DNA from 3 places in the Lysobacter sp. F6437 genome. Region 3 is predicted to be linked to each of the others. Evidence: predicted binding sites of a transcription regulator. Region 3 holds the regulator's gene; each other region holds the start of a gene.

Evidence for each region. Region 3 encodes HrcA, which represses chaperone genes, less so after heat shock. Its sites were predicted from a motif close to TTNGCACTCNNNNNNNNNGAGTGCNAA; they were not measured.
Region 1: the regulator HrcA is predicted to act here: its motif matches at 6,848-6,874, upstream of groES (co-chaperone GroES).
Region 2: the regulator HrcA is predicted to act here: its motif matches at 6,906-6,932, upstream of rpoH (RNA polymerase sigma factor RpoH).

What each region holds. Positions count from the first base shown of each region.
Region 1 covers NZ_JBQWRB010000003.1:247,296-257,627, reverse strand. The annotation lists gene ACT9F5_RS11415 (ELM1/GtrOC1 family putative glycosyltransferase) at 1-918, shown strand, start outside; gene glnE (bifunctional [glutamate--ammonia ligase]-adenylyl-L-tyrosine phosphorylase/[glutamate--ammonia-ligase] adenylyltransferase) at 1,007-3,916, opposite strand; gene ACT9F5_RS11405 (DUF6445 family protein) at 4,089-4,697, opposite strand; gene groL (chaperonin GroEL) at 4,805-6,454, opposite strand; gene groES (co-chaperone GroES) at 6,516-6,803, opposite strand; gene ACT9F5_RS11390 (helix-turn-helix domain-containing protein) at 7,314-7,712, shown strand; gene cutA (divalent cation tolerance protein CutA) at 7,777-8,100, shown strand; gene dsbD (protein-disulfide reductase DsbD) at 8,093-10,332, shown strand, end outside.
Region 2 covers NZ_JBQWRB010000001.1:1,714,851-1,725,182, forward strand. The annotation lists gene ACT9F5_RS07970 (hypothetical protein) at 1-702, opposite strand, end outside; gene ACT9F5_RS07975 (hypothetical protein) at 877-1,080, shown strand; gene ACT9F5_RS07980 (primosomal protein N') at 1,176-3,413, shown strand; gene ACT9F5_RS07985 (NYN domain-containing protein) at 3,531-4,307, opposite strand; gene ACT9F5_RS07990 (FAD-dependent oxidoreductase) at 4,422-5,849, shown strand; gene rpoH (RNA polymerase sigma factor RpoH) at 6,003-6,896, opposite strand; gene ung (uracil-DNA glycosylase) at 7,077-7,784, opposite strand; gene ACT9F5_RS08005 (response regulator) at 7,930-8,757, opposite strand; gene ftsX (permease-like cell division protein FtsX) at 8,768-9,712, opposite strand; gene ftsE (cell division ATP-binding protein FtsE) at 9,709-10,332, opposite strand, start outside.
Region 3 covers NZ_JBQWRB010000001.1:412,929-423,260, forward strand. The annotation lists gene ACT9F5_RS01795 (response regulator) at 1-560, shown strand, start outside; gene ACT9F5_RS01800 (histidine kinase dimerization/phospho-acceptor domain-containing protein) at 553-1,266, shown strand; gene ACT9F5_RS01805 (hypothetical protein) at 1,263-1,463, opposite strand; gene ACT9F5_RS01810 (hypothetical protein) at 1,542-1,856, opposite strand; RNA gene ssrA (transfer-messenger RNA) at 1,986-2,339, opposite strand; gene ACT9F5_RS01820 (CHASE domain-containing protein) at 2,469-4,655, shown strand; gene smpB (SsrA-binding protein SmpB) at 4,674-5,183, opposite strand; gene ACT9F5_RS01830 (SRPBCC family protein) at 5,267-5,698, shown strand; gene ACT9F5_RS01835 (RnfH family protein) at 5,695-5,952, shown strand; gene ACT9F5_RS01840 (outer membrane protein assembly factor BamE domain-containing protein) at 5,972-6,364, opposite strand; gene fur (ferric iron uptake transcriptional regulator) at 6,478-6,885, shown strand; gene recN (DNA repair protein RecN) at 6,953-8,632, opposite strand; gene hrcA (heat-inducible transcriptional repressor HrcA) at 8,781-9,899, shown strand; gene grpE (nucleotide exchange factor GrpE) at 10,011-10,332, shown strand, end outside.

The DNA.
Region 1 (10,332 bases), on a different contig from region 3:
GGCAATGCCGGCAACGTGCGCCAGGCGCGTGCACTGGCGGCGGCGCTGGGGCGGCCGGCGCGCGAATGGGTGCTCCGTCCGCGCGCGCCATGGCGATGGCTGGCTCCGCGCGCGCTGCCCGGCGCGGGTTTGGCATTCGGCGATGATTTCCGCGACGCGCTCGCAACGCCGCCGCGGCTGGCGGTCGGCTGTGGCCGGCAGGCCGCGCTGGCGACCCGGCTGCTGCGCCGGCGCGGTGTGCAGGCCGTGCAGATTCTCGACCCGCGACTCGCACCGCGACACTGGGACCTGGTGGTCGCGCCGGAGCATGACGACCTGGCCGGCGACAACGTCATCCGCCTGCTCGGCAGCCTCAATCCGATAGACGACGCGTGGCTGCAATCCGCGCGGCGCCACTTCAGTGCGCTGGCGACGCTGTCGCAACCACGCACCGCGCTGCTGTTGGGTGGCAACAGCGCGCATGCGCGGTTCCAGCCGACGTGGTGGGATGCGCTGGCCGACCGCTTGCAACGGGTGGTCGATGGCGAGGGCGGTTGCCTGCTGGTGACCACGTCGCGACGCACCCCCGCCGAGGTGACCGCGCGCCTGCACCAGCGCTTCGCGGGCCGCCCGGGCATGGTCTGGAGCGGCAGCGCCGATGGCCCGAATCCGTATTCCGGCCTGCTGGCCTGCGCCGACCGCATCGTCTGCACCGCGGACTCGGTCAACATGCTGTCGGAAGCCTGCGCGACCACGCTGCCGGTGTTCGTCGCCGGCATCGACGCGGTGCGTGGGCGGCCGCGGCGGTTCGTCGACAGCCTGCTGGGCCTCGGCCGGGTGCGGCCGGTGGACGGCGCCCTCGCTGCGTTCCCGGTGACCCCGTTGCGCGAGACCGCTCGTGTCGCCGCGGAAGTGCGCCGGCGGCTGGCGCTGGATTGAAGTCCGGATCTCGCCCCATGTAGGAGCGACGCAAGTCGCGACTTCCTCGCGAACCGGGATCGCCGTGAAATCGCGACTTACGTCGCTCCTACATGGGGATATCGCGCGTGGGGATATCGCGGTTGGATCCGGGTTCGGTCGCGGGCGTCCCGCTGAAATCCAGACCATGCACCGCCGCTGCATCGCGTATCGCGGCGCGCGCCGCTTCGACCGCCCCGTCGCGGGGCACTCGCCGCTGCCGCCGGTCAAGGCTGCATTCGAGCCCGCGCGTGAGCAGGGTCGCGTGCGCTGCGAGCAGTCTTGCGGCGGTGTCCGCATCGAACACGCCGGCCTGTCGCATCGTCTCGATCAAGCCCGGCGTGTCGCGCGGGCCGAGCAGGCCGGGCGCCGCGTCGGCATGGTCCAGCACCAGCGCCTGCAGCAGGAATTCCAGATCGACCAGCCCGCCCTCGCCCTGCTTGAGGTCGAAGGCCGCCGCGTCGCTTCGATCGAGCTCGGCACGCATGCGCGCACGCATCTTCGACACGTCGGCGCGCACCTCGTCGGGGTCACGCTGGCGCGCGAGGGTCTCATCGCGGACGCGCCCGAAGTCGGCGCACAGGCTGGCGTCGCCGCTGACGCAGCGTGCGCGTACCAGCGCCTGGTGTTCCCAGTTCCAGGCGCGGCTGCGCTGGTAATCGGCGAAGCTGGCCAGGGTCGATACCAGCAGGCCCTTGGCGCCGTCGGGCCGCAGCCGCACGTCGACGTCGAACAGCCGGCCGGCCGCCGATACCGTGCCGAGCAGCGCCACGACCTTCTGCGCCAGCCGCGCGAACCAGCGCGATGCATCCAGCGGGCGGGCGCCGTCGGACTGGTCGGCACCGTCGGTGGTGTCGTAGAGGAACACCAGGTCGAGGTCGGAACCGAACCCCAACTCGCCGCCACCGAGGCTGCCGTAACCCAGCACCGCGAACCGCGCCCCGGGTACCCGGCCATGCACGGCCGCGACCTCGCGTTGGGCCAGGGCGAGCACGCGCATCACCACGCCGTCGGCCAGCCATGCCAGTTGCCGTGCGCTCTCGACCGCATCCTGGCGGCCATCGCGGGTGGCCATCGCGATCCGGAAGCTCAACGCCTGCCGCACTTCGTTGAGTGCATTGAGCACCGCCTCGGTGTCGTCGGCGGCGATGCCGTCGTCGACACCGTCGCCGGCATCGCGCGCAACCGCCAGGCAGGCCTCGATCACTTCCTCGCGCCCGGGCAACGGGCCGCCAATGCGCGCGTCCAGCAACTCGTCCAGCAACAGCGGGTACGACGCCAACCGCTCGGCCAGCAACGCGCTATGGCCGACCACCTCGACCAGACGGGCCAGCGCCGGCGGCTGCTCGTCCAGCAACGCGAGGTAGGCGCTGCGGCGCAGGATGTTGTGCAGCAACGCGAGTAGCCGGCGCAACGCGAGCATCGGCTGGCTGGACCCGGCCGCACCCTGCAGCAACGCCGGCAGCACGCGATCGAGCCGGGCGCTGGTGCTGTCGGACAGGCCGCGCACACCGGGACTGCGGACCAGGTCGCGCAACAGCGAATCGGCCGACGCGGCGTCGGCGAAACCGGCGCCGGACAGCGACGCGAGTTCGCCGGGCTGTTCGCCCGCGGTATCGCGCAACTTGCGCCAGTAGCCGGCCAACGCGCCCGGCTGGTGCGTCGCCGGACGTGGCGCCAGCAGCGCGGCGAATTCCTCGCTGACCACCGCGCGATGCATGTCCAGCGCGGTGCGCAAGGCCGTCCAGTCGCCATACCCGAGGCCGTCGGCAATGCGGGCGCGATCGAGCGCATCGTCGGGCAGCGCGTGGGTCTGTTCGTCGCGCAGCATCTGCAGGCGGTTTTCCAGTCGTCGCAGGTAGAGGTAGGCCGTGGCGAGCGCGTCGCCCGCAGCGGGTTCGACCTGGTTGGCCTCGACCAATGCATTCAACGCGGGCTGCAACTGGCGGTCACGCAATTCCGGTTCTCGACCGCCGCGGATCAACTGCAACGCCTGCACCAGGAACTCGATCTCGCGGATGCCGCCGGGACCGCGCTTGACGTCATCGGCCAGTTCCTTGCGCGCGACCTCGGCGCTGATCGCGGCCTTCATGCCGCGCAGTCCGTCGAGCGCACCGTAGTCCAGGTAGCGCCGGTAGATGAATGGGCGCAGGGTCTCCAGGAAGCGCTCGCCCGCGTCCAGGTCGCCCGCCACCGGTCGCGCCTTCTGCCAGGCGTAGCGCTCCCAGTCGCGCCCTTCGCGCTGGAAGTACTGCTCCATCGCGGGGAACGACCACGCGACCCGACCGGCGTTGCCGTACGGGCGCAGCCGCAGGTCGACCCGGTGGCAGAAGCCGTCGGCGGTGACCTCGTCGAGCAACCGGACCAGGTGTTGGCCGAGCCGCGAGAAATACTGCTCGGCTTCGAGCGGCCGGGCGCCATCGCTGGTGCCGCCGCCGTGCTCGTAGGCATAGACCAGGTCGATGTCCGAACTGAAGTTGAGTTCGCCACCACCGAGTTTGCCGAGCCCGAACACCACCAGCCGTTGGTGCACGCCATCGTCGTCGCGCACGACGCCGTGGCGGCTGGCGAAGTCGGGTTCCAGCGCGCGCAGCGCCAGGTCCAGGCAGGTCTCGGCAAGCGCGGTACTGCCGGCGAGGGTGGCGTCGACATCGTCGAGGCCGTGCACGTCGCGCCAGACCAGCCGGGTCGATTCGGCCGCGCGGTAGCGGCGCAGGAGGCCCGGCCAGTCGCCGCGGTGGTCGGCGGAGAGCGTGGGCGCCACCGCGGGCGTGGCACCGTCGTCGTCGAGCAACCGGCGCAGCAGGTCGGGTTGGCGCGACAGGGTGTCGACTGCGAAATCGCTGGCAACCGCCACCGCACGTAGACGGGCCTGGCCGGTCGTCATCGACGGGCCGGCAGCAGCCAGCAGGCGCGCAATCGCGCGCTCGGCGATGGCATCGGTGGCAGGGCGGTCGGGACCGTCGGGGGCGTCATTCATCGAGGCGATGATGGCAGAAGTAAAAAGCCCGCCCCGGTCGAACCGGTAGCGGGCCTGCTCCCTCCCCCACGTCGGGATGCGGCCCGATCGTGAAGGAGTTGTTAGGTCGAGTGCACGCTGCAGTGCAAAAAAGAACCGCCCGGTTCAGAAACACAACGGGAGGAAACCCGGTTCACGCCGCCGCGAAGAACATCAGGTACACCAGCCGTCCGTTCTCGATCCGATCGCCGAACGCCGGCCCCGCCGTGTGCCACAGCCACGGCCGCAGCATCACCAGGCGGTTGAAGCGCATCGGCACGCGCATGGTCATTTCCCACTTCGAGTCGTCGGTGCCATCGCGTTCGATCAGTTGCTGGTACATCGCCGCGCGCGAGGAAAAGCCCATCGCCGCGATCTCCTCGTCGTTGAACGGCGCGCGATCGGTTCCGGTCGGGCGGTGACGGAAGAACTCCGTGCCGCCCTGGCAGTCTTCCGGTGCGCTGAGGTAGAGGATCCCGGACCAGTGCGCCGAGTCGACGTGCACCTTGGCGCGGCCGACATCGTTGGCCAGCGTGATCCGGAACTTCGCGTGCGACTGCGGCGGCGACACCGGCTTGAGCCGTTCGCCGACGATCCGCGAGGCGGCTTCAGACAGCCCGTCGATCTCCAGCCGCTCCAGCGAGTTGCGGCCGGGAAACGCACCCTGCAGATCCGGGTAGTTCAGCCCGAGCGCAGTCTGGCGGAACTGCCGTGCGTCGTGCACGCCGAGGAAGTCGTCGACGATGATCAGTGAAGTTGGCATGGGCGCGGAGCCTAGCCCGGTGGCCGCAGCCGCTCAAGGCGTGCAAACAAGAACCCCGCCTTGCGGCGGGGTCCCTGGTATTGCGGGTAGTGCGGGAAGGCGTGGGATCAGAAGCCCATGCCACCCATTCCGCCCATCCCACCCATGTCGCCGCCACCCGGCATCGCCGGCTCTTCCTTCTTCGGCAGCTCGGCAACCATCGCCTCGGTGGTGATCATCAGCCCGGCGATCGACGCGGCGTTCTGCAGCGCGGTGCGGGTGACCTTGGTCGGGTCCAGGATGCCGAACTCGAGCATGTCGCCATACTCGCCGTTGGCGGCGTTGTAGCCGTAGCTGCCCTTGCCTTCCTTGACGTTGTTGAGGACGACCGAAGCCTCTTCGCCAGCGTTGATGACGATCTCGCGCAGCGGCGCTTCCATCGCGCGCAGGGCGATCTGGATGCCGTGGTTCTGGTCTTCGTTGTCACCCTTCAGGCCGGTGATCGCGGCCAGCGCGCGGATCAGCGCAACGCCGCCGCCCGGGACCACACCCTCTTCCACTGCGGCGCGGGTCGCGTGCAGGGCGTCTTCGACGCGGGCCTTCTTCTCCTTCATCTCGATCTCGGTCGAGGCACCGACCTTGATCACCGCCACGCCGCCGGCCAGCTTGGCCACGCGCTCCTGCAGCTTCTCGCGGTCGTAGTCGGAAGAGGTCTCCTCGATCTGCGCCTTGATCTGCTTGATGCGGCTCTCGATGCCCGCGGTGTCGCCGGCGCCGTCGATGATGGTGGTGTTCTCCTTGGAGATCTGCACCTTCTTCGCGCGGCCCAGGTCGTTGATGGTCGCCTTCTCCAGCTGCAGGCCGACTTCCTCGGAGATCACGGTGCCGCCGGTCAGCACGGCCATGTCTTCCAGCATCGACTTGCGACGGTCACCGAAGCCCGGCGCCTTGACGGCGCAGACCTTGACGATGCCGCGGATGGTGTTGACCACCAGGGTCGCCAGCGCCTCGCCTTCGACGTCTTCGGCGACGATCAGCAGCGGCTTGCCGGCCTTGGCCACGCCTTCCAGCACGGGCAGCAGGTCGCGGACGTTGGAAATCTTCTTGTCGTAGAGCAGGATGAACGGGTCATCCAGTTCGGCCTGCATCGACTGCTGGTTGTTGATGAAGTACGGCGACAGGTAGCCGCGGTCGAACTGCATGCCCTCGACCACGTCGAGCTCGTTCTCCAGGCCCGAGCCGTCTTCGACGGTGATCACGCCTTCCTTGCCGACCTTGTCCATCGCCTGCGCGATCAGGTCGCCGATGTTGGCGTCGGAGTTGGCCGAGATCGTGCCGACCTGGGCGATTTCCTTGGAGGTCGACGACGGCTTGGAGAGGTTCTTCAGCTCGCCGACGGCCGAGGTCACGGCCTTGTCGATGCCGCGCTTGAGGTCCATCGGGTTCATGCCGGCGGCGACCGCCTTCATGCCCTCGCGGATGAACGCCTGGGCCAGCACGGTGGCGGTGGTGGTGCCGTCACCGGCGATGTCGGAGGTCTTGGAAGCGACTTCCTTGACCATCTGCGCGCCCATGTTCTCGAACTTGTCGGCCAGCTCGATCTCCTTGGCGACGGACACGCCGTCCTTGGTGATCGTCGGGGCGCCATAGCTCTTGTCGAGCACGACGTTGCGGCCCTTCGGGCCCAGGGTGGCCTTGACGGCATTGGCGAGAACGTTGACGCCGCGCACCATCTTTGCGCGCGCGTCTTCGCCGAAACGGATTTCCTTGGCGGACATTGCGGATTACCTCAAAAAGAATTGCGGAAAAGGGGGTTGGAACGGGAGGACGAAACCGCGATCAGCCGAGGATCGCGAAGATGTCGTCTTCCTTGACCACCAGCAGGTCGGTGCCGTCGAGCTTCACTTCGGTGCCGCTGTACTTGCCGAACAGCACCTTGTCGCCGACCTTGACCTTCGGCGCGCGCACGCTGCCGTTGTCGAGGGTCTTGCCTTCGCCGACCGCGACGACCTCGCCCTTGATCGGCTTCTCGGTGGCCGAGTCCGGGATCACGATGCCGCCGGCGGACATCTTTTCTTCTTCCATACGCTTGATGACCACGCGGTCGAACAGCGGCTTGATATTCATGGCAACCTCTAAGTGGTTGAAAGGGTGGGGAAAGAACGCGGAATCTAGCAGTCTCCCCAATCGAGTGCCAAGACCGGGGACGACAACGCCCGACTCAATCGGGACTGCCGGGGAGATGGGGGGCGCAATGGCGCTTTCAAGGCCGGTGGATGCGATCGGCGTCATCGCGACGCAAAAAAAGAGCGTGCCCCGAGGGACACGCTCTTTTCCGGTTTCGGGATTGGCTTCCGAGCGCGGCGCGATCCTGCACCTCTCCCCTGACCTGGACCCCCATGTCGAGCCGACTTCCTGTCGGTCAGCGGCCATGGTGGCCATTTTTGGTCACCGTGACTACAGACCACCCGGTATGGGATGGCTACCTCCGGTGGCTCCTATGTGTGATAAACGTCGAATAACCGTGGCCCGTCCGGGTACATCTTGAAATATAGCCACCGATAGGAAACCACTTGACGTGAATATCAGGCGCATAGTTAATACCGGTACCTACGACTTTGCCCGTGTACAAAACCCATGACCCCGGAATTACGCATCCGTCTCGCCCGTCGCCATGGCGGCTTGTCCCAGGCCGCGCTCGCCGCCGCGGTGGGTGTCCAGCGCAGCGCGGTCAGCCACTGGGAAGCATCTCCCGGCAAGTCGCCCAGCGCCTCGCACCTGCGCCAGGTGGCGATGGCGACCGGGGTGCAATTCGAATGGCTGGCGACCGGGCGCGGCAAGATGACCCTGTCGCCGGAAGTGGCGATGGATTCGGTCGCGGCCGCGGATGCACTGCTGGTCGACGATCCACTGGAGCTGCGGCTGCTGACCGCGTTCCGCGACTGCCCCCCGCGCTCGCGGGTGCCGCTGGTGGAGATCGCCGAGCAACTGGCGGTACACCGGGTCGGCCGTCCGCGTGGCGGCAGCCGGAGCTGACCCGCGGCTCCGGTGCAACGCGCTGGGCTAGGCTATGCAGCCCTCCACCCAGGTTCCCCGGTCAATGTCCGTCCTGCTTTGCCTGTGCACCTGCCCCGATGCCGCCAGCGCCCGCATCATCGCCGAGGCGCTGGTCGCGGAACGGCTGGCCGCCTGCGTCAGCCGGTTGCCGGGGCTGCAATCGACCTATCGCTGGGAGGGTGCGATCGAACATGCCGATGAAGTACTGCTGCTGATCAAGACCGGCGCCGACCGGCTCGACGCCGTTACCGCGAGGGTGCAGGCACTGCATCCATATGAACTGCCGGAACTGATCGCGGTCGAAGCCGCCGGCGGACTTGCGCCGTACCTCGCCTGGGTGGCCGAACAGACCCGTGAAGATGACTGAAGAAGCCAAGCACCCGCTCCACCGGGGCTTTCAACTGCTGGTCCTGACCCTGCTGCTCGGCGCACTGGCGCCGGCCATGGCGGCGATCGATCCGGACGACCTGCTGCCGGTCGACGAGGCATTCGCGCTGGAAGCGCGGGCGGAATCGCCCGATGCGATCGCGATCGACTGGCGCATCGCCGACGGCTACTACCTCTACAGGCACCGGACCAGCGTCGAGGCGGATACCGGCTTCGACGCACGGCCGCTGCAGATGCCGCCGGGCGAGGCCCACGAGGACGAGTTCTTCGGCGCGGTCGAGACCTATCGCGACCGGTTGCACGCGACCCTTCCGGGCCAGGCCAAGGCAGCGAGCACGGTCCTGACGATCAAGTACCAGGGCTGTGCCGACGCCGGCATCTGCTATCCGCCGCAGACGCGCAAGGTAACCGTTGCGCTGCTGGCCGGGGGTGCGAACAACGCAGCCACCGCGCCGCTGGTGCCGTTTGGCGCTCAGGGTGCAGGGGGTGCAGCGAATCCGCTGGCCGGGAGCCTCAATCCATTGCTGGGCGGTACGGCTGCCGGCACCGATCCGTTGCCGTTGCCGCCGGAGCAGGCGTTCGGCTTCGAGGCGATCGCCGGTGATGGCAATTCCCTGCTGCTGCGCTTCACCCCGGCGCGCGGCTACTACCTGTACCGCGACAACACCTCGCTGGAACTGGCAGGCAACGATGCCGGCATCACCCTCGGCGCGCCGCAATGGCCGCAAGGGACCGAGCACCGCGACGAGCACTTCGGCGACGTGGTGGTCTATTTCCGCCAGATCGACGTGCCGCTGCCATTGCGGCGCACACGCCCCGACCCGGCGACGCTCCGGCTGACCGCGACCTTCCAGGGCTGCCAGACGGACGGGATCTGCTATCCGCCGATGACGCGGATTGTCGAGGTGGCGTTGCCGACGGGTGTGGTGACGGCCGACAGCGTGGCGACCCCCGCGTCCGCCGATCGGGATGAGGCTTCCGACAACAAGCCCGATCCCGCCGAAACGCAAGCTGCGATCGCTTCGAGTAGGAGCGACGTAAGTCGCGATCGCACGGCGACCCCGGATGGCGAGGCGTTCGCGACTGACGTCGCTCCTACAGGGGCCGACTCGCGGGATGTCGCGGGAGTACCGGGCGCCGGTCTGGCCGAGGACAGCCGCCTTGCCGCCGCGCTCTCAGGCCCCGACCGCTGGCTGGCGCTGCTGAGCTTCTTCGGTTTCGGCCTGTTGCTGGCATTCACGCCATGCGTGCTGCCGATGATCCCGATCCTGTCCGGACTGATCGCCGGTGCGTCGGCGGGCCACGAGCGGGGCCTCGGTGCCAGGCGCGCATTCGGGCTGTCGCTGGTCTACGTGGTCGCCAGTGCGATGGTGTTCACCGCGGCGGGCGTGGTCGCCGGGCTGGTCGGTGCCAACCTGCAGATCGCGTTCCAGGACCCGTGGGTGCTGGCGGCGTTCGCGGCGCTGTTCGTGGCGTTGGCGCTGTCGAGCTTCGGGCTCTACGAGATCCAGTTGCCCGCCGCGCTGCGCAATCGGCTCGGCAGCCTCAGCGACCGCCAGCGCGGTGGTTCACTGGCCGGGGTGGCGGTGATGGGCGCGCTGTCGGCGCTGATCGTCGGTCCCTGCGTGGCGCCGCCGTTGGCAGCCGCGGTGCTGTATATCGGCCAGACCCAGGACCCCGTATTTGGCGGCGCCGCGCTGTTCCTGCTGGCGATGGGCATGGGCGTACCGCTGCTGGCGTTCGGCGTTGCCGCCGGCAAGGGCCTGCCGACCAGCGGGCCGTGGATGGTCGCGGTGCAGCGGGTGTTCGGCTTCGTATTCCTCGGCCTGGCGGTGTGGATGCTGTCGCGGATCCTGCCGGCGCCGTTGGTGCTCGGTTTGTGGGGCGCGTTGCTGATCGGCTCCGCGGTGATGCTGGCGCTGGCGCTGGGTAGGTCAGCGGCGCGTGACGGGCTGCGTGCGCTCGGCTGGACCGCGGCCGCGCTGCTGGGCGTGGCCGGCGCGACGCAGGTGGTCGGCGCGCTGGCCGGAAGCCACGATCCGCTGCGGCCGCTGGCAGGGCTGCGTGGCGGCGGCACCGAGGTCCGCGAACTGCCGTTCCGCACGATCAAGTCGCTGGCCGACCTCGACCGCGAGATCAAGGCCGCCGCAGCGGCCGGCCGGCCGCTGCTGCTCGACTTCTATGCCGACTGGTGCGTGGCCTGCAAGGAGAT
Region 2 (10,332 bases), 1.3 Mb from region 3:
GCGCGCGGCACCCGGCCAGAAGGTCGCGGCGAATCCCAGCACGCACAACCCCAGCAACGTCCACAACACGACCGGCAACCAGGCCAGCGACGGCCGCCTGTCGACGGCCCTGGCCGGCGCGCCGACCTCGCCACTGCCGGCTGTCCCCGCCAGGGCGGCCTCGCGATTGCGGCCCAGCCGCACCAGTCGCGGCGGCGGCAGGGTCTTGATCCGGCGCCGCACCTGGTCGCCCAGGCGTTGCCACGCTTGCGGATCGGCACGGCCGTCGGCGTGGCGCGGCAGCGCGCGGCGCAGCGCGAGCTGGTAGGTCGGCTCGGCGACACCCAGCACCGCGGCCGCCGCGGCCGGCTCCAGCCCCGCGGCCAGTCGCAGCAACAATGCCGCCCGCGGGCCATCGCCGAGTGTGGCCAGGCAATCGGTCGCATCCAGCTCCATCGCCAGCGGCGGGTGGTCGCGCAAGCCGGGCTGGGCCAGCAGCAAGGTCCAGAACCGTCGGGGCCACTGGTCCATCGGCAGGCGACCGGCCTCTGCGCGGAACTGCCGCATGGTCGCAGCCAGCGCGGCATCCCCGGTGGCGACGTCGCCGCATTGCAGCTCGGCCAGCACCGCGCCGCGGCGCTCGACCCCGCGCAGGAACGCGGCCAGCGCCGGCGGGGCCGATGGCCCGGCAGCGGACGTGGCACCCGTATCGGAATGGGGCATGCCGGAGGACCCCGGCGGAGGACGGACACTCATCGGAACGAATTCACCATGCCTGCATCATAGCGACCGCAATGCCTCCACCAGATGGCTTGACAAGCCCTGTAAAACTTCGCGAACAAAGCGTGACGGGGGCTTGCGTCGAATCCGGTTGTGCACAGCGGCGGGTTTTCCGTCATGAACGACCCGTTCAGGAAGATGCAGGGCCATATTGCAGCGATGTTTCACGGACAAGTGCCTGATTTCCGGGGCTTTATCGCTCATGGCACTTTTTTGACCAACCCGGCGCAGGGGCTTGTGGCAACGGCATCGCGCATTCTTGCGCCGCGACCATGCACAGAGTTATCCACAGTCGATGTGGATAACGGGCATTTCCCTTGAAAAACGCGAACTTGCGCACGTTTTGTCAGGCACCCCGAAGCAATGCAGCGCAACTGCCGTGCCTGCCGGAAGCACCGCTCGCTAGACTGGCGCCAATGCCGCCCGCACCGTCCAACCCGCCCGTGTCGACCGTCCTGCGGGTCGCCCTGCCGCTGCCGCTGCCACGCCTGTTCGACTACCTTGCGCCCCCCGGTGACGGCCCGGCCGCCACCATTGGCGCGCGGGTCCGGGTGCCGTTCGGCCCGCGCGAGCGGGTCGGGGTGGTGGTGGCGATGCCTGCGGCGGCCGAAGCCGACGCGCCGACCCTGAAGCCGGCACTGGCGGTGCTGGATGCCGAACCGCTGTTCGCCGACGAATTGCTCGACTCGCTGCGCTGGCTGGCCCGCTACCTGCACGCACCGCTGGGTGAAGTGCTGGCCACCGCCCTGCCCGGACCGTTGCGCCACGGCGAACCGTTGCCGGACACCCACAACTGGGCTTGGCGACTGACCGAGGCCGGGCGAACCGCCCTGGACGGGCTGCGCGCAGGCAAGCCGCGCCGGCTGGCCGAACAGCTGCGCGACGGGCCACTCGCCGAGGCCACGCTCGACGCGCCTGCGGATGCCGCCCTCGACGGTTGGCGCAGCGCCGCCCGTTCGCTGGCCAAACGCGGGTTCGCCGAGCGCATCGCGATCGAGCCCTCGCACGGGGCGCCCGCGCCGCAACCGGGACCCGCCCCCAACCCGCAGCAGCAGACCGCGGTCGAGGCCGTGCTGGCCGGTGCCGGCCGGTTCGCGCCGTTCCTGCTCGACGGCGTCACCGGCAGCGGCAAGACCGAGGTCTACCTGCATGCGATCGCCGACTGCCTGGAACGTGGCCGGCAGGCGCTGGTGCTGGTGCCGGAGATCGGCCTGACCCCGCAACTGCTCACGCGCTTCCGCGCGCGCCTCGGGGTGCCGGTGCACGTGCTGCACTCGGGGCTGTCGGATGGCGAGCGCGCGCGTACCTGGGCGGCCTGCCATCGGGGCGAGGCGCGGGTGGTGGTCGGGACCCGTTCGGCGGTGTTCCTGCCGCTGCCGAAGGCGGGCCTGATCGTCATCGACGAGGAGCACGACGGCAGCTTCAAGCAGCTCGACGGCATCCGCTACCACGCCCGCGACTTCGCCCTGGTCCGCGCCCGCGCGCTGGCGGTGCCGATCGTGCTCGGCAGCGCGACGCCGTCACTGGAGTCGCTGCGCAACGCCCAGCAGGCCGGACGCTACAGCCACCTGCGCCTGCGCCAGCGCGCCGGCAATGCGCAGCCGCCGGTGGTGCGGGTGGTCGACGTGCGCAAGCGGCCACTGCAGGCCGGGCTGTCGCCGGAACTGCTGGATGCGATCGGCCGCGCGCTCGACGCCGGCGGCCAGGTGCTGGTGTTCAAGAACCGCCGCGGTTACGCCCCGGTGCTGTTGTGCCACGACTGCGGCTGGAGCGCGCAGTGCCCGCACTGCAGCCTGCCCGAGCAGGGCACGCCGATGACCGTGCATGCCGGTGGCCGACGACTGCAATGCCACCACTGCGGCGCGCGTCGGCCCGCGCCCAACGCCTGTCCCGACTGCGGCGGACTGGCGCTGCAGTCGCAGGGCGCCGGCACCGAGCGGATCGAGGAAGCCCTGCGCGAACGCTTCCCTGAGGTGCCGGTGCTGCGGATCGACCGCGGCACCACGCGCCGCCGCGACGCGCTGGAGCAGCACCTGGCCGGCTTCGGTGACGCCCGCGGCATCCTCGTCGGCACCCAGATGCTGGCCAAGGGCCATGACCTGCCGAACCTGACCCTGGTCGCGGTGGTCGGCATCGACGAAGGCTTGTTCAGCGCCGACTTCCGCGCGCCGGAAAAACTCGCGCAACTGCTGATCCAGGTCGCCGGCCGCGCCGGCCGCGCCGACAAGCCTGGGCAGGTGCTGCTGCAGACCCACCACCCGGAGCACCCGTTGCTGGCGACGTTGTTGTCGGGCGGCTACGGCGCCTTCGCCGAGCTCGAACTGGAGCAGCGCGAGGCCGCCGGTTTCCCGCCATTCGCGCACCTGGCGATGCTGCGCGCGGAAGCAAAACAGGTCGAAGTCGCCAACGACTTCCTGCAGGCGGTGCGTCGCTGCGTCGAGCGCGATGCCGAGCGCACGTTGGAGATCAGCGGCCCGCTGCCGGCGCCGATGCCGCGTCGCGCCGGCTACCAGCGGGTGCAGTTGTTGTTGTCGGCGCCGCAGCGTCGCGCGTTGCACGGTGCGCTCGATGCGGCGTTGCCGGCGATCCACGCGCTGCCCGAGGCGCGCAAGGTGCGCTGGTCGCTGGATGTGGACCCGGTGGACCTGTACTGACGCCGCTCTTGCCCCCCAAGCTGGCTTCCCTGGGGGTGTAGGAGCGGCTTTAGCCGCGATCTGGAACCGTTCGCCCGCGCCGACTCCAGATCGCGGCTGAAGCAGCTCCTACAGGTCCTATGCCGAGGGTCGCTTGCGCGGGGCGCGCTTGGCTTTCGCCGCGGCGCGGGGCTTGGGCTTCTCGCGTACCCAGATGATCTGCTCGTCGCGGCGCACCTCGAACACGCCGGTCGCCTCGATCAGGTCGCTGAGTTTGCGGTAGCCGAAGTTGCGCGGATCGAACGAGGCCTGGTTGCTGATCTGGTGGCCGACCGCGCCGAGCGGCGACCAGCCGTCGTCGCCGCCGGTCGAGTCGACCGCGCCGCGCAGCATCTGCAGCAGGCGCGGATCGCCGCGCAGCTCGGCGGCACTGCGCGGCTCGGTCGCGGTGGTCGCGCCGGCCTTCTCGGGTTGGCCCAACGCTTCGACGTAGGTGAACTTCGAGCACGCATTGACGAACGGTTCGGGCGTCTTCTTCTCGCCGAAGCCGTAGACCTTGACGCCGTCGGTCAGCAGCCGCATCACCAGCGGGGTGAAGTCGGCATCGCTCGACACGATCGCGAAGCCGTCGAGGTTGCGCGCATACAGCAGGTCCATCGCATCGATCACCATCGCCATGTCGGACGCGTTCTTGCCGCGGCTGTAGGCGAACTGCTGGATCGGGCGGATCGCGTATTCGTGCAGCGTCGCCTCCCATCCCTTGATGTGCGGGTTCTTCCAGTCGCCGTAGGCACGGCGCACGTTGGCGACGCCGTAGCGCGCGACTTCGGTCAGGATCGCGTCGATCTTGGCGGCCGGCGCGTTGTCGGCGTCGATCAGCAGGGCGATGCGCTTTTCGGTCTCGGCCGTGGCCATGGCGGTTCCTTGCGGGATGATGGCCCGAGCCTACCGCAGTGGCGGTGGGTGGCCGGACATTGGTCGGCGACGACGCGGCTGTCAGACTATGCCGACGCGAACGCAGGAGTCGGCATGCACGGCAACGGCAGGCAGCACCATGTGGTGGTGGTCGGTGGCGGATTCGCCGGGCTGTGGGCGACCCGTGCGCTGGCCGGCGACGACGTCCGCATCACCCTGGTCGACCGCCGCAACCACCACCTGTTCCAGCCGCTGCTGTACCAGGTCGCGACCGCCGGGTTGTCGGCGCCGGACATCGCCGCGCCGCTGCGGCACATCCTGCGCGGGCAGGACAACGTCGAGGTGCGGTTGGGCGAGGTCACCGGCATCGACACCGCGGCCCGGCGGCTGACCCTCGCCGATGGCGACCGGCTCGACTACGACACCCTGCTGCTCGCCAGCGGCGCGACCCATGCCTACTTCGGCCATGACGACTGGGCCGATGACGCGCCCGGGCTGAAGACACTCGACGACGCGCTGCGGATCCGGCGCCGGGTGCTGCTGGCGTTCGAACGCGCCGAAGCTGCCGACAACCCGGCCGAGCGCGACGCCTGGCTGAGCTTCGCGGTGGTCGGCGGCGGCCCGACCGGAGTCGAACTGGCCGGCACCCTGGCCGAGATCGCGCGCAAGACCCTGCGCCGTGAGTTCCGCCATATCGATCCTTCCGCGGCCCGGGTGCGGCTGGTCGAAGCCGGGCCGCGGGTGCTGTCGACGTTCCCGGACTCGCTATCGGAAAAAGCGCGGCGGCAATTGCAGAAACTCGGCGTCGAGGTGCTGACCGACTCGCCGGTCAGCGCGATCGATGCGCACGGCTTCACCCTGTCGCGAAAGGATCCGGCAAGCCCCGAAACCCCGGGCACCGCCCGGTCATCGGACGGCGGCTCGGCGCCCGATGTCCAGTTGCCAGCCACTGACGCGACAACAACAACCAGACTGCCTGGCAGCGACGCCCCATCGAATGCCGCCGCCACGCCGGTCACGATTCCCGCACGTACCGTGCTGTGGGCCGCGGGCGTGGCCGCCTCTCCACTGGGGGCGCTGCTGGATGCAGAACGTGATCGCGCGGGCCGGGTCGTGGTGAACCCGGATCTCGGCGTGCCCGGTCATCCTGACGTGTTCGTTGCCGGCGACCTCGCCAGCATCCGGCAGGACGGCAAGCCTGTCCCCGGCGTGGCGCCGGCGGCCAAGCAGATGGGCACGCACGTCGCCGCCGCGATCCGCGCGCGACTGGGCGGCCAATCCGCACCGGTGTTCCGCTACCGCGACTTCGGCAACCTCGCGACCATCGGCCGGATGGCCGCGGTGGTGCACTTCGGGCGGCTGAAACTGTCGGGGCTGATCGCCTGGTGGTTCTGGCTGGTGGTGCACATCCTGTTCCTGATCGGTTTCCGCAACCGGCTGGTAGTGATGCTCAACTGGGCCTGGGCGTACTGGAGCTACCAGCGCCACGCGCGGATCATCTTCGGCAAGCCGGACGCCCCCGACGACCCACCGCTGATGTAGGAGCGGCTTCAGCCGCGATCGGATGGCTGGTCGTCCGTACCGGCTCCAGATCGCGGCTGAAGCCGCTCCTACAAAAGCCCGGGACTCGCGCCCACCAACGCGAACGGCCCGGTTTCCCGGGCCGCCGCTCGATCACTGCGATGTCGCCATCGCCTACGCGGTGAACAACGCGCGCATCTTCTTCAGCGCGTTCGCCTCGATCTGGCGGATCCGCTCGGCCGACACGCCGTACTCGTCGGCCAGCTCCTGCAGGGTCACCTTGTTCTCGTTGCCAAGCCAGCGGCGCGCCACGATGTCGCGCGAGCGCTCGTCGAGCTCGGCCAGGCCTTCGTGCAGCAGCGCGATCTGGCTGTCCTCGGAATCCTCGCGCTCGTAGATCTGCGACGGGTCCTCATCGCTGGTGCGCAGGTACGCGGCCGGCGACGGCGGAGCGTGGTCGTCGTCATCATCGCTCGACAGGTCGAAGCCAATGTCGCGGCCGGACAGCCGCGACTCCATCTCCAGCACCTCGCGCTTGGAGACGTTGAGGTCGGCGGCGACCTGGGTGACCTCGGCGTCGTTCATCCAGCCCAGGCGCTTCTTGCTCTTGCGCAGGTTGAAGAACAGCTTGCGCTGCGCCTTGGTGGTCGCAACCTTGACGATGCGCCAGTTCTTGAGGATGAACTCGTGCATCTCGGCGCGGATCCAGTGCACCGCGAAGCTGACCAGGCGCACGCCCTGGTCGGGGTCGAAGCGCTTGACCGCCTTCATCAGGCCAATGTTGCCTTCCTGGATCAGGTCGCCAAGCTGCAGGCCGTAGCCGTTGTAGCCGCGGGCGACGTGGACCACGAAGCGCAGGTGCGAATGGACCAGTTCGCGGGCGGCGTCGAGGTCTTCCTCGCCATGGAAACGGCGGGCGAGCGCCTGCTCGTCCTCGGCGCTGAGCACCGGGATCTTGTGGACGGCGCCGATGTAGGCGTCGAGCGAGCCGATCGGGGTCAGCGCATTGAGCGCGGAGACCGGCAGGCTGTTGGAAACGAGGGCGTTGGAGGCTGCAATCTGGGTCATGGGGTGATCTTAGCAGTCGTTATGGGTGAGTGCTAAGGCTCCGGCGGGGCTTCAGCATCCCATTCACGGAACAATCAGCGGTATTTCGAAGATGAATCGTGCACCGTTGGACGTAAGGTCCGGGTCAAAAGTTTCAATGCCCGCTGACTGTCTCGCCGCCGCCCTTCCCCGGGGACGGGCTCAGGCCAATTCCAGCGCGGACACCGGAGGCAACGACCAGTCGATCGGTGCCTGCCCCTGGCGGGCCAGGTACTGGTTGGCGGCGGAAAAATGGCCGCAACCGAGGAAGCCCCGGTGCGCCGACAGCGGCGAGGGGTGCGGCGCCTTCAATACCCTGTGGCGCTGGCGGTCGATCATCGCGCCCTTTTTCTGCGCGTAGCTGCCCCACAGGAGGAACACCAGGCCTTCTCGCTCACGGTCAAGCGTCTCGACCACGTGGTCGGTGAAGCCTTCCCAGCCCTTGCCGGCGTGCGCACCGGCCTGGCCGGCCTCGACCGTCAGCACCGCATTGAGCAACAGCACGCCCCGGCGGGCCCACGGCAGCAGGCAGCCGTGGTCGGGGCGGGTGATGCCGAGGTCGCGCTCGATTTCCTTGTAGATGTTGAGCAGCGACGGCGGCACCGGCACCCCGGGGCGGACCGAAAAGCACAGGCCGTGGGCCTGGCCGGGGCCGTGGTACGGATCCTGGCCGAGGATCACCACCCGGGTGGCGTCGAACGGGGTGGCGTCGAACGCGGCGAAGATCTCCGGGCCGGGCGGGAACACACGCGCCCCGGCGGCCTTGCGCTGGCGCAGGAACCCGGCCAGCGACTGCATCTCGTCACGCTGCAGGTAGTCCCCGATGCGTGCCTTCCAGGAGGGTTCGAGCTTGATCCGGTCGTCGGTCATGCCTGCGAAAGAACTCCCCGCCCTTGTAGGAGCGGCTTCAGCCGCGATCGGAAAATCGTTCGCCCGGGCCGACTCCCCATCGCGGCTGAAGCCGCTCCTACAAAAGCAAGTGCACAGGCGTCCACAAATGCCCTCGGCAACACGCTCACGCCAGCTTGGCGAGGCGAAGCTGGAACAGCGTCTTGGTCACCAGCAGGCGCTCCTCGATCGGCTTCAGCACCAGGTCGTTGGCGCCGGCACGCAGCAGTGCGCTCTGGTTGTCGGCGTTGGCGTCGCCGGTCATCACCAGCACCGGCAGGCGGCGCTTGCCGTATCCGAAATCGTTGCGTACCCGGTCGAGCAGGTCCTTGCCCTCGAGTTCCCCCTTCAGGTAGACGTCGGTCAGGACCAGGTCGGTGCCCGGATCGTCGGCGCCGCGCTGGCCTTCGAGGTACTCCAGCGCCGACTCGACATCGACGAAGTGCAGCACCTGCATCTGCTGGCGCTCGAGCATGCGCTTGGTCGCCAGCGCCACCACCTTGCTGTCCTCGACGTACAGCACGCGCGCTCCGGGGATTGGCGCAGGCTGCACGTAGCCGCGGATGAATTCCGCCAGCGCGGTGTGGCCGAGCGATTTGTCGAAATAATCGGTGACGTCCTCGGTGAACTGGCGCGACTCCAGGTGCGACTGGGCGTCGGCGGAGACCACGATCACCGGCACGTAGGCCTGCCCCGCGGCCTCGCGCACGGCGTGGGCCAGCGCGATGCCGTCGCCGTCCGCCAACGCCAGCGAGGTGGTGACCAGGTCGACCGGGCCGGCGGCAAGCGCGGCGCGCGCTTCGCTGATGTCGGCGCAGGGCACGACCTCGACGTTGTCCAGTTCGCGTACCAGCACGTCGCCGATCAGCTTGCGTACCAGCTTCGAGCCATCCACCACCATCACCCGCGGGGCGGCGGCGGCGACGTGGCGCAATTTGTCGTCGTTCACGGTCATGCGTGCGCGCTCATGTGTCGGTGGGCCGGGTCTGGCGCAGGTAGTGGCCGGTGACCAGGCCGGCGCCGATCCAGCCGAGCACGCCGGCGCCAAGGACAATGGCAAGTGCCGCCAGCGGGCCGAAACCCTGCAGCGCGAAGTCGCTGCCGTAGCTGCGCGCGAGGGCGGCCAGCGGCGCGCGCAACGACAGGTCGGCGGCGGTCAGCAATGCGAGCGCCAACGTGCCGGCGACCACCCCGTAGCTCAGGCCGAGGTACAGGAACGGTCGGCGGATGAAGCCGTCGGTGGCGCCGAGCAGTTGCAGCACGCCGATCTCCTCGGTGCGCTGCTGGATATCGAGACGCACGGTGTTGCCGACCACCAGCAACGCACCGAACCCGAGCATCGCCGCCAGCACCCAGGCCAGCCGGCCGCCGAAGCGCAGCCAGCCATCGAGGCGTTCGCGCCATTCGGCGTCGTGCTGGACGATGTCGGTCTCCGGCAATTGCTGCAGCGACGCCGCCAGCAACGCCTCGTCGCCGCTCGGGCTGACCACCAGCAGGCTCGGCAGCGGGTTGCCGTCGAGGCTGGAAATCGTCTCGCCCAGGCCGCTGGTGTTGCGCAGGTCGGCCAGGCCCTGCTCCGGGGTGTGGTGCTCGACCGCGGCGACGTCGGCGCGAGCGCGTAACTCGTCGGCCAGTTCGCCGGCGCGCTCCAGGCTGATTTCGGGTTTCAGGAACAGGCTGATCTGGCGCGCGTCCTGCACGTCGCCGGCAAAGCGTTCGACATTCGCCAGCGCCGCCCACAGGCCCAGCGGCAACGCCAGCGCCACCGCCATCACACCGATCGTGAGCGCGGTCGACCACGGCTTCTTGAGCATCCGGCCGACGCTGGCGACGAGGCTGTAGACGTGGTGGTCAAACCAGCTGCCGAAGCGGGACTGCGATCGTGGTGCAGGGCTGTTGCTCACGCTCATTCGGCGAGATCCTCCGGCGCGATGTCGTCCACCAACTGGCCCTGGTTGAGCACCAGCACGCGCTTCTTCATCCGCTTGACCAGCGCCAGGTCATGGCTGGCCACCAGCACGCTGGTGCCGCGCTCGGGCAGCGCCTCGAACAGCGCCATGATCTCGGCCGACAGGGTCGGGTCGAGGTTGCCGGTCGGTTCGTCGGCGACCAGCAGCGCCGGTTCGCCGACGATCGCGCGGGCGATGCCGACGCGTTGCTGTTCGCCTGCGGAAAGTTGGGTCGGCAGCGCCTGCGCACGCGCGCCGAGGCTGACCCGGTCGAGCACTGCGCGCACCCGCTTGTTGATCTCGGCGCGGCGCAAGCCCTGCAGAAGCAGCGGCAGGGCGACGTTGTCGGCGACGCTGCGGTCGGCCAGCAGCCGATGGTCCTGGAACACCACGCCGACGTTGCGCCGGTGCAGCGCGACCTTGCTGCCGCGCACCCGCAGCAGGTTCTGCTGGCCGAACAGCACCGCGCCGCGGCTGGGCCGTTCGGCGAGGTGGATCAGTTTCAGCATGGTGGTCTTGCCGGCGCCGGAATGGCCGGTGAGGAACAACATCTCACCGGTACCGACCTCGAAGCTGACTTC
Region 3 (10,332 bases):
GCCTGACCCTGGTGCGGCGATTGGCGGAAATGCATGGAGGACAGGTATCGGTCAGCAGCGAGGGTCTGGGGAGCGGCGCTACGTTCACCGTCGTATTGCCCCTGCAGCGCCCCTCCGAAGCTCGGGAACCTGTCGCCGCGGTTCCAGTGGCGGTTGGCAAAACCACCCGGCGACGCGTGCTGGTGGTCGACGACAACCGCGACGCAGCCGATACCCTGGCGATGATGATCGAAATGCTCGGGCATGACGTCAGGCGCCTGTACGACCCGCATGCGGTGCTTTCCGATGTCGAAGTGTTCCATCCCGAGATCGTCTTCCTCGACGTGGGCATGCCGGGATTGAGTGGTTACGAACTCGCACCCCGGCTGCGCGAGTTGCCGGGGATGGAAAACGTCCAGATCATCGCGGTGACCGGCTGGGGCCAGCCCGAGGATCGTCGCCGCACGCACGCTGCCGGTTTTGATGAGCATCTCGTCAAACCGCCGGCGCTCGAGGCGATCCAGCGTCTGTGCGGAGCTCCTGTTCACGGTCAGCGCACGGCGGAGCCGTCCAATGGCTGATGCTCGCGCCCATCGAGGTTCCGTATCTACCGAGGCAGCGGGGGATGCGGATCCAACCGCCATCCTGCTGGACCGGCTCGCCCATGACCTGCGTGGACCGCTGTCGCCACTCCAGACTGCCGCCTACCTGCTGCGTCGTCCCGACCTGGAGCCCGACCGGCGCGATGAGCTGCTCGCCATCATCGATCGCCAGACCACGCGCCTCAGCTCGATGGTGCAGGAAGTCTCGGACTGGGCCCGCGCGCGCCAGTCGCGCCTGGTCAGCCGCCGAGAAGCCATCGTGCCGTCGATGCTCGTGGAGCTGGCGGTTACGTCGTCCAAGGCCGATGTCCGGCTGGATGTGGCTGCGGAACTCGACGAGCGCACGCTCGACGGTGATGCGCAGCGACTCGTGCAGATGCTTGTGGCACTGGTTGGGTTCATGCATTCGCGCCATGGCGAAGTCGTCATGACCGCGGAGCTGGCGGAGCAGGGTGTCCGGATCGACATAGCTGCGGACGGTTCGCCGTGGAGCCCCGGTGAGCGCGAATCCCTGTTCACTGGGGCCGAGGCCGAGCCGTTCGATGAAGGGCTGGGGTTGCGACTGATGATCGCAAAGGCCATCGCCCAGGCCCACGGAGGCGACATGCGGGCCCGGGAAACCCGGAATGGTTTGGCGATGGTCCGGGTGCTTTTGCCGTTACGGGCCGCAGCGGCGGAAGACTAATCCGGTGTCTTGGAAGGAATGAACGGAGACACCGGGTCGCTGGCGGGGAAGGTTTCCTCCAGCGCCTCATCCTGGTTGTCGCTCTCGTGTTCCTTGCGCTCCTGTTTCTTGTGGGAATCCTCGCGCTGGTCCGCGTCGCCGTCGATCGGCGGATCCTTCCTGTCCTGTCCACCCTGATTCTGACTGGTCGTGTTCATGGCAACTCCAAGGGCTGAAACGCCCGGCGCCATCAAGATACGGATTCACCGCCAACGCCACGTGATGTGCACGGAAATTCAGGCTGCAACGGCGGTTTCCCTCATCCTCCGCCAAGCCGCGACGGCTGCGGCACAGGCCTCGTGCCAGTCCAGTCGACTCTCCCCGCGCGTGCGATCGTAGGCCTTGATCACCTGCGCGCTCTGTTCATCGAAGCCACGGCCGCGACCGTGCAGGAACATGTTGATCCCGAGCTTGAACGCCGGTGCATAGTCGGCAAATTCCAGGCCGGGCCGGAAGAACGGATAGCGACTGAACTGCTCGCGCCAGAACGCCAGCTCGCCGTCGAAATCGACGAAGCCGCGGGTAATGGCGATATCGGCATGGCCGGACATCTGATTGCCTCTTGTACGGCCCCCTGCCAGACGATATTGGCTCCGATCGCCTGCATCCGCAACCGCGTCGGCGGCCGCGCGCGCCAAACAACGACGGGCCGCTTGCGGGCGGCCCGTCGTTGTTGCAAATGGTGGAGGTGGGGGGAATTGAACCCCCGTCCGAAGGCACTCCATCCCCGGCACTACATGCTTAGCTCACCGTTGGATCTCGCTCCCGGACAGCACGGTGCGCGAAGCGCATCCGGGGGCCAGCCTGCTATGGGTTAACCGGGTGCTGGCAGGCAGCCACTCCCGGCGATTCCGTGATGATGACCCTACGTCGCGAGCACGGACACAAGCGATTTCGGGGCTTAGGCCTTAAGCGGCCAGTGCGTAGTTGTCGTCGTTGGCAACTAGAGTTTTGCAGCTGGATTTACGAGGAAAGCTACCCCCTCGGCATGCGCCAAGCGATTTCGCGACCCCCGTCGAAGCCAGTGCACCCCCGGGGACTACAAGATTGCTGACCCCACAAGTATAGGGTCGGAACGGCCGTGTACAAGGTGCCCGGCGCGGCGCGTCCGGTGCCGGTTCAGTGACGCCGCGGATGCAGCGCGGGCTTGTATGCTTTCCGCCATGGACGATCCCTCCGGCGAACCGAGCAAGCCCTCCCTGTCCAGGTGGCTGCGTCCTATACGCGGACACCTGTGGGCGCTGGTGGTGCTGCTGGTGTCGCTGGCGTCGGTATTCGCGCTATGGCGCGTGGCCTACGACCGCGAGATGCGCGCCGCGAACGTGGAGTTCATCGGCAGCACCCAGGAGTTTGCCGAGCAGCTCAAGCAGCAGGTGGTCAGCTACGAGTTGGTTGCCGGTGGTGGCGCGGCGTTGTTCGCATCGGTCAATCGGCCGACCCCCCATCAGTGGTACGGCTACGCCGACGGGATGGAGTTGTCCCGGCGCTTCCCGGGGATGGTCGGCCTGGGGTTTGCCGGCTATGTCAGCCAGGGCCGGCTGGATGATCTCCAGGTCGAATGGCGCCAGGCCGGCTGGGGTCTGCTTGACGTGCGCCCGGATGGAGAGCGCGACTACTACGGCCCGATCCTCTACCTGGAACCCAGGTCGCGCGAGAACCTCTCGGCGATCGGCTTCGACATGTATTCCGAAACGGTCCGCCACGCGTCGATGCAGGCTGCGCTGGATAGTGGCCGCGCATCGCTGTCGGGACCGGTCCATCTCATCCAGGATGGCGCGGAACAGGCGACGAGCCTGTTGCTGTATCTCCCGGTGTATCGCGGCGCTGATCGCCCGGCGACGACGGACGCGCGCCGCGAGGCGATGCTGGGCTGGGTCTACGTGCCATTCCGCGTCGACCGGTTCGTCGCCGCGGTGCTCGGCGACGGCGGTGGGATGCGGTTCCGTATCCATGACGTGACCGGCGGAACGTCGCAGTTGCTGTTCGCTTCGGCTTCCGGGCAGGCACAGCAGCCGCCGGCGTTCACGCACGCCGTCGAGTTCGACAACTACGGACGGCGCTGGCGGATGGAATTCGATTCGCCGCCGCTGGCCGAGGCGGTCCCGCGCCTGCAGAGCCTCCAGAACACCTTGGCGCTGGGCCTGTTCTCGTCGCTGCTGATGTATGCGGTTGCCTGGATGCTGGCCCGCACGGAGTCGCGGGCCCACGGCATCGCATTGCGCCTGACCGAGGAGTTCCGGCGCAGCGAGCAGCGCTTCCGGGTCGCGATGACGTACTCCGCGATCGGCAAGGCCCTGCTCGACAGCCAGGGCGCGATCGTCGAGGCCAATCCGTCGATGGGGACGATTGTCGGTCGGTCACCGGAGTCGCTGGTGGGGGTGCGTTTCGACGCGTTGTTCGAGGACGATGAGCTCAGTGCGCAGACGGCGCAGGCGGGAGCCAGTACCGACGCTGCGGGCGTCCATCGGACCACCCGGCGCCTGCACCGCGCCGGCGGTGAGCCACGACATGCCCAACTGACCTACGCGCCGCTGCCTGGGAACGTGGGACAGGACATCGTCGGCCTGGTACAGGTCGAGGACGTGACCGAGCGTTTGCGCGCCCAGGCCAGGGTGCACGCGCTGAACCGGACGCTCGAGGCACGCGTTGCGATGCGTACGCGCGAGTTGAGCCAGGCGAACCAGGAGCTGGAGGCGTTCGCGTACAGCATCTCCCACGACCTGCGCGCGCCCTTGCGGGCGATCGACGGGTTCAGCCGGATACTCGCGGAACGCTATTCCGAAACCCTCGACGAAGCGGGGCAGGGCTACCTGGGCCGGGTGCGCAACGCCGCCAGCCGGATGGGTGAACTGATCGACGCGCTGCTGAAGATGTCGCGGCTGAGCCGTGGCGCGGTCAAGCGCGAGCACGTCGACCTCGGCCGGATGGCGGGCGAGGTCGTCCAGGAACTGCGCGAGGCGGATCCCGGGCGCGATGTCCGGGTCGAGATCGCTCCAGGGTTGTCGGTCGACGGCGACGCGACCCTGCTGCGCAACCTGCTGGTCAACCTGTTGGGGAACGCGTGGAAGTTCACCCTTGGCCGCGACGACGGCAGGATCGAGTTCGGGACGCGGGCGGGCGAGTTCTTCGTCAGTGACAACGGCGCCGGGTTCGACCAGCAATACGTCGACAAACTGTTCCGGCCGTTCCAGCGACTGCACGACCAGGAGCAGTTCGCCGGCCACGGTATCGGGCTGGCGTCGGTCAAGCGCATTGTCGAGCGCCACGGCGGCACGATCCGCGCCGAAGGCCGGGAGGGCGAGGGTGCGACGTTCTACTTCACCTTGCCCGGCGAACGTGCCGAGCACTGACCGGCGGGATCCCTGACGTCAGGCGTTCTTGTTGTGGGCGCGCAGGATGCGCTGCTTGTCGCGGGCCCAGTCCCGGTCCTTGTTGGCCTGGCGCTTGTCGTGGCTCTGCTTGCCCTTGGCCAGTGCAAGCTCGATCTTGACCTTGTTGCCCTTCCAGTACAGTGAAGTCGGCACCACGGTGTAGCCATCACGCTCGATGCGACCGATCAGATTGTCGATCTCGCGACGATGCATCAGCAGCTTGCGGGTGCGGCGCTCCTCGGTGACGACGTGTGTCGACGCCGAGATCAGCGGGGTCATCTGCGCGCCGAACAGGAACATCTCCCCGCCACGGACCACCGCGTAGCTTTCGCCGATGTTGGCGCGGCCGGCACGGATCGACTTCAGCTCCCAGCCCTGCAGTGAAAGCCCGGCCTCGAAGCGTTCCTCCAGCGCGTAATCGTGGCGCGCGCGCTTGTTGAGCGCGATGGTGCCGCCGGCGCCCTTTCCCTTATCCTTGCCAGTCTTGTTGTTCTTGTTCTTCGTCATCGCGCCTATTGTCCCTGATTGCGGGGCCGCCCGGCGACCGGTGGCTTCGACCGGGACACCCCGATAGGAACCCGTGCCTCCCGATGCCGAGCATCCGCCGTACCGCCCTCGTCGAACACTCTGCCGCGCGCATGTTCGCGCTGGTCAGCGATGTACCCGCCTATCCGCGCCGGTTCGAGTGGTGCGATGCCGCCAAGGTGCTGGAGTCGTCGCCCGGCAGGATGGTCGCGCGGCTCGACCTAGGACTGGGCGCGCTGCGTACCTGGTTCACCACCGAGAACACCATGTCGGCGCCGCACCACATCGACCTCAAGCTGGTCGACGGCCCGTTCCGCAGCCTGTCGGGGCGCTGGGAGTTCCACGCGCTCGACGAGTCGGCCTGCAAGGTCACCCTGACGCTGAATTTCGAGCCGAAGGTGAAGTTGCTGGCCCCGGCGATGGCGATCGGCTTCCAGGGCCTGGCGGACCGGATGGTCGATGATTTCATCCGGGTCGCGGACCGCGGTGGTGAATGAAGGTCGAGTTGATCCGGGCCTGGCCACGGCGCTTCGAGACGATGGTGCTGGAACTGGACGAGGGTGCCTGCGTGGCCGACGCACTGCGGGCGGCCGGCTGGGCTGGAACGCCGGGAAGCGACTACGCCGTGTTCGGCGTCGTCGCGGATGGATCGACCATGCTGCGCGACGGCGACCGGGTCGAACTGTTGCGACCGCTGCTGGCCGATCCGAAGGAAGCGCGGCGGCGTCGCGCCGCGAGCCGCGGACGCTGACCGGCGGCTTGGCGGGCCGCTACTTGTCCTTGTCCTTCGCCAGGTTCGGGCCGAACTGCTTGCGCGCGGACTTGGCGAGTTGCTCATCCTGCTCCGGGAAGTACTCGCCCTCCCATCGGGTCAGCGCATCGTTCTCGAACCACAGGGTGAAGGTCTTGATTTCGGTATGCGCCAGCCGGTCGGTGCGTTGGGTCGAGGTGTAGTCCCAGCGATCGTGGTGGAACGGATCCTGGATCGACGGCGTGCCGATCAGGCCCAGCACCTGCTGCTTGCTCATGCCGACCTGCAACTGCTCGACGGCCGTCGACTCCAGCAGGTTGCCCTGGAAGATCGGCTGGCGGTAGACGATGCCGCAACCGGCCAGGCCGGCAGTGGTTCCGGCGACGGAAAGGGCGAGCAGGAGCGTACGCATCGGGTGCTTTGGCATCGGTTTCATGGCGGTCGGATAACAGGCCGATGATACACTCGAAGGCACGATCGCGCGGCCCCGCCGCATGCCGTGTTCATCCGGCGTCAGGAGCTCCAATGGAATCGCACGACCTTCGCAAGGCAGGCCTGAAAGTGACCCATCCGCGCACGCGGATCCTCGAGTTGCTGGAAAAGGCCAAGCCCCGGCACATGACCGCCGAGGATATCTACCGGCTGCTGCTGGACCACGGGGAAGACATCGGCCTGGCGACTGTCTACCGCGTGCTGACCCAGTTCGAGGCGGCCGGGCTGGTACTCAAGCACAACTTCGAGTCCGGCCAGTCGGTCTACGAGCTCGACCGTGGGCAGCACCACGACCACATGGTCGATATCGACACCGGCAAGATCGTCGAGTTCGAGAGCGCCGAGATCGAGGAACTGCAGGCGAAAATCGCCGCCGCGCACGGCTACGAGATCGAGGAACACTCGCTGGTGCTGTACGTGCGCAAGAAGGTGTCGCGATAACGTATCTGTCACGGCGTGGATAAGCGCGCCGCAGCGCGCGACGGCACCCATCCACCGGTTCTCGCACTCAGTTCACGTCGCTCAACAACCGCTTTGCCGCCGCCCGCGCCTCGCGGGTCAGTTCGACGCCGCCGAGCATCCGCGCCAGCTCCTCCTGCCGTTGCGGACCATCCAGCAACCGGACCTGGCTCTGGGTCACGCCCTCGCTCGCGGCCTTGCTGACACGGTAGTGCGCATGACCCTGGGCCGCGACCTGCGGCAGGTGGGTGACGCACAGCACCTGGCGGGTGGCGCCGAGCGCGCGCAGCTTCTGGCCGACGATTTCGGCCACGCCGCCGCCGATGCCCGAGTCGACCTCGTCGAACACCATCGTCGGGACCGTATCCAGCCCCAGCGCAGCGACCTCGATCGCCAGAGAGATGCGCGACAACTCGCCACCCGAGGCAACCTTGCGCAAGGCCCGCGCCGGCTGGCCGGGGTTGGCGGCGACGAGGAACTCCACGCGTTCTCCGCCGTGCGGGTCGGGCTTGTCGCCTTCGATCGGCTCGATCGCGATATCGAAACGTCCACCGCCCATGCCCAGTTCGGCGATCAGGCCGGTGGTGGCTGCTGCCAGTGATTTGGCGGCTTTGCGTCGTTTGCTGCCCAAGGTGTCGGCTGCCTTGCGCCAGTCGGCGCTGGCGGACTCGATTTCGGCATCCAGTCGCTGCAACCGGACCCCGGCGCCGCGCAGTTGCTCCAGCTCGGCGGCAAGGGCGTCGCGATGCCCGAACAACTCTTCCGGCGTGACGCGGTGCTTGCGTGCGAGGTCGTGCAGGCGGCCGAGTCGCTGCTCGAGGGTGTCGAAGGCGGACGGGTCCATGTCGAGGTCGCCGCGCACGCGATCGAGCATCGCCAGCGCTTCGTCGAGCTGGATCGCGGCGGCGTCGAGCATGCCGTCGACTTCGTTGAGGCGTGGTTCGTGTTCGGCGACGCCTTGCAGTTCGCCGCGCACCTGCTGCAACTCATGGGTCAGCGACGGAGCGTCCTCGCCGCCGAGGCGGGCGAACGCGGTCTCGCAGGCGCCGATGAGGTCGGAGGCGTGGGCTTGCCGGCGATGGTCGGCCCGCAGTTGAGCGATCGAGTCGGGTTCCAGGGTTTCCCGTTCCAGCTCGGCGTGCTGGTGCTCCAGCCAGTCGATACGTTCGCTGACGTCGCCCTTGGCCGAGAGCGATTCGCGCTCGCCGAGCAGTGCACTCCAGCGGGCAGCCGCAGCAGCCACGGCATCGCGTTCGGCGTCGGTACGACCGTAGGCATCCAGCAGGGTCAACTGGCTGGGCCTCGACAACAGTGCCTGGTGTTCATGCTGGCCGTGGATCTCGACCAGCAGGCCGGCGAGTTCAGTCAACTGCCCGACCGTGACCGGACGTCCATTGACCCAGGCGCGCGAACCGCCATCGGCCCGCACCACGCGACGGACCAGGCAGGCGCCATCGTCGCCAGCGCCTTCGTCCAGTTCGTTGTCGCGCAGCCAGTCGCCAGCGGCCGGCACGTCCTGCAGGGTGAATTCGCCGACCACCTCGGCGCGGTCGGCGCCATGGCGGACCACGCCGCTGTCGGCGCGCAAGCCGGAGAGCAGCCCCAGCGCGTCGACCAGCAACGACTTGCCGGCACCGGTTTCGCCGGAGATGACGGTCAGGCCGGGTCCGAAACCGAGCTCGGCCTCGCTGACCACGGCGAATTGTTTGAGTGAGAGATGCGCGAGCATGCGGCGGCGAGTGTAAAGGGGACGGGACGGCGACGGCAGGGGGAGGCTCGCATGATCGCGTCTCGCCGGCTGCGTCGCCACGACCGCGAACCCGCCGGCCGCGCCGTCGGGTTGCGCCACCGGGCCGACGGGCTTATACCCGGTGGTGATGAGTTCCAAGCCCGCCGAACCGCACAACAGCTGGAACCCGCGCCCCACGGGGGAGCCCGGGACCCGTGGCGACGCGGCTGGCCCCGCCGGGCTCGACGCGCGCTCACGCCAACTGCTTCGCACCCTGATCGCGGGTTACATCCGCAGTGGCGAGCCGGTCGGTTCGCAGGTGCTGGCGCGACAGTCGGGGCTGGACGTGAGCCCGGCGACCATCCGCAACATCCTTGCCGATCTGGAGGAGGCCGGTTTGCTGTCCGCGCCCCACACCTCGGCAGGGCGGATCCCGACCGCCCGCGGTTACCGCCTGTTCGTCGACTCGCTGTTGCAGGTCCGGCCACTCCCGGATGCCGAACTGGCGCGGCTGCGCGACGAGCTGCCGGCGGGCTTCGGCACCCAGGCATTGCTCGGAAGCGCCTCGGAGCTGCTCTCGGCGATGAGTCATTTCGTCGGCGTGGTCAGCGTGCCGCGGCGCGAGCAGTTCGCGTTCCGCCGGGTCGACTTCGTGTCCATCGATGCCCAACGGGTGTTGGCGATCCTGGTGTTCTCCGACAACGAGGTCCAGAACCGGATCATCCATACCCGCCATGCCTACGAATCGTCCGAGCTGGAGCAGATCGCCAACTACCTCAACCACCATTTCGCGGGACGCTCGCTGGCCGACATCCGGGCGACTCTATTGAGCGAACTGAGGTCGGACCGGACCGAGATGGAGCGGCTTCTGTCGCGTTCCGTCGAGCTGGCCGAACAGGTCCTGGTGCCGGGAAACGACGACATGGTGCTGGCCGGGCAGACACGGTTGATGGGTGTGCAGGAGTTGTCGGACGTGGACCGGTTGCGCGAGCTGTTCGAGGCGTTCGCCCGCAAGCGCGAGATCCTCCAGTTGCTCGAGCGTACGGTGCAGGCCCCGGGCGTGCGGATATTCATCGGCGAGGAAACCGGGCTGGCGCCGTTGGAGGGCGTGTCGCTGGTCACCGCGCCGTACGTCGCCGGTGGTCAGGTCCTCGGGGTGCTCGGCGTGATCGGTCCGACCCGCATGGCCTATGGGCGGGTGATCCCGGTGGTGCAGGCCGCGGCGGACGCGCTCGGCGATGCATTCGGACGCGAAACCCGGCGCTAGGCAGGCTCCCGCGACGCTTGAATTGCACCGGGTCGACCCCAATTGCTCGTCCCTGTCACCCATCGCGCCCACGGCCAGACGGAACCGTGTGCACCAGGACCCAGGTTGAGCATGACCACCGAACCCATGAAGGAAGCAGCCGAACAGGCCGCCGCCGAGAACGAGCAATCCCCCCTCGCCGCCGAACTTGAGGCCGTCCAGGCCGAACTCGCCCAGTTGCGCGAAGACACCCTGCGTGACCGCGCGGACCTCGAAAACCAGCGCAAGCGGCTGGAGCGCGAGCGCGACATGGCGCGCAAGTTCGCCAATGAGCGCCTGCTGGCCGAACTGCTGCCGGTGATCGACAGCCTGGAAGCCGGCCTCGCGGCGGCAGGCGACGATGCGGTCGCGCTGCGCCAGGGCATCGAGTTGACCCTCAAGCAGTTGCTGAAGG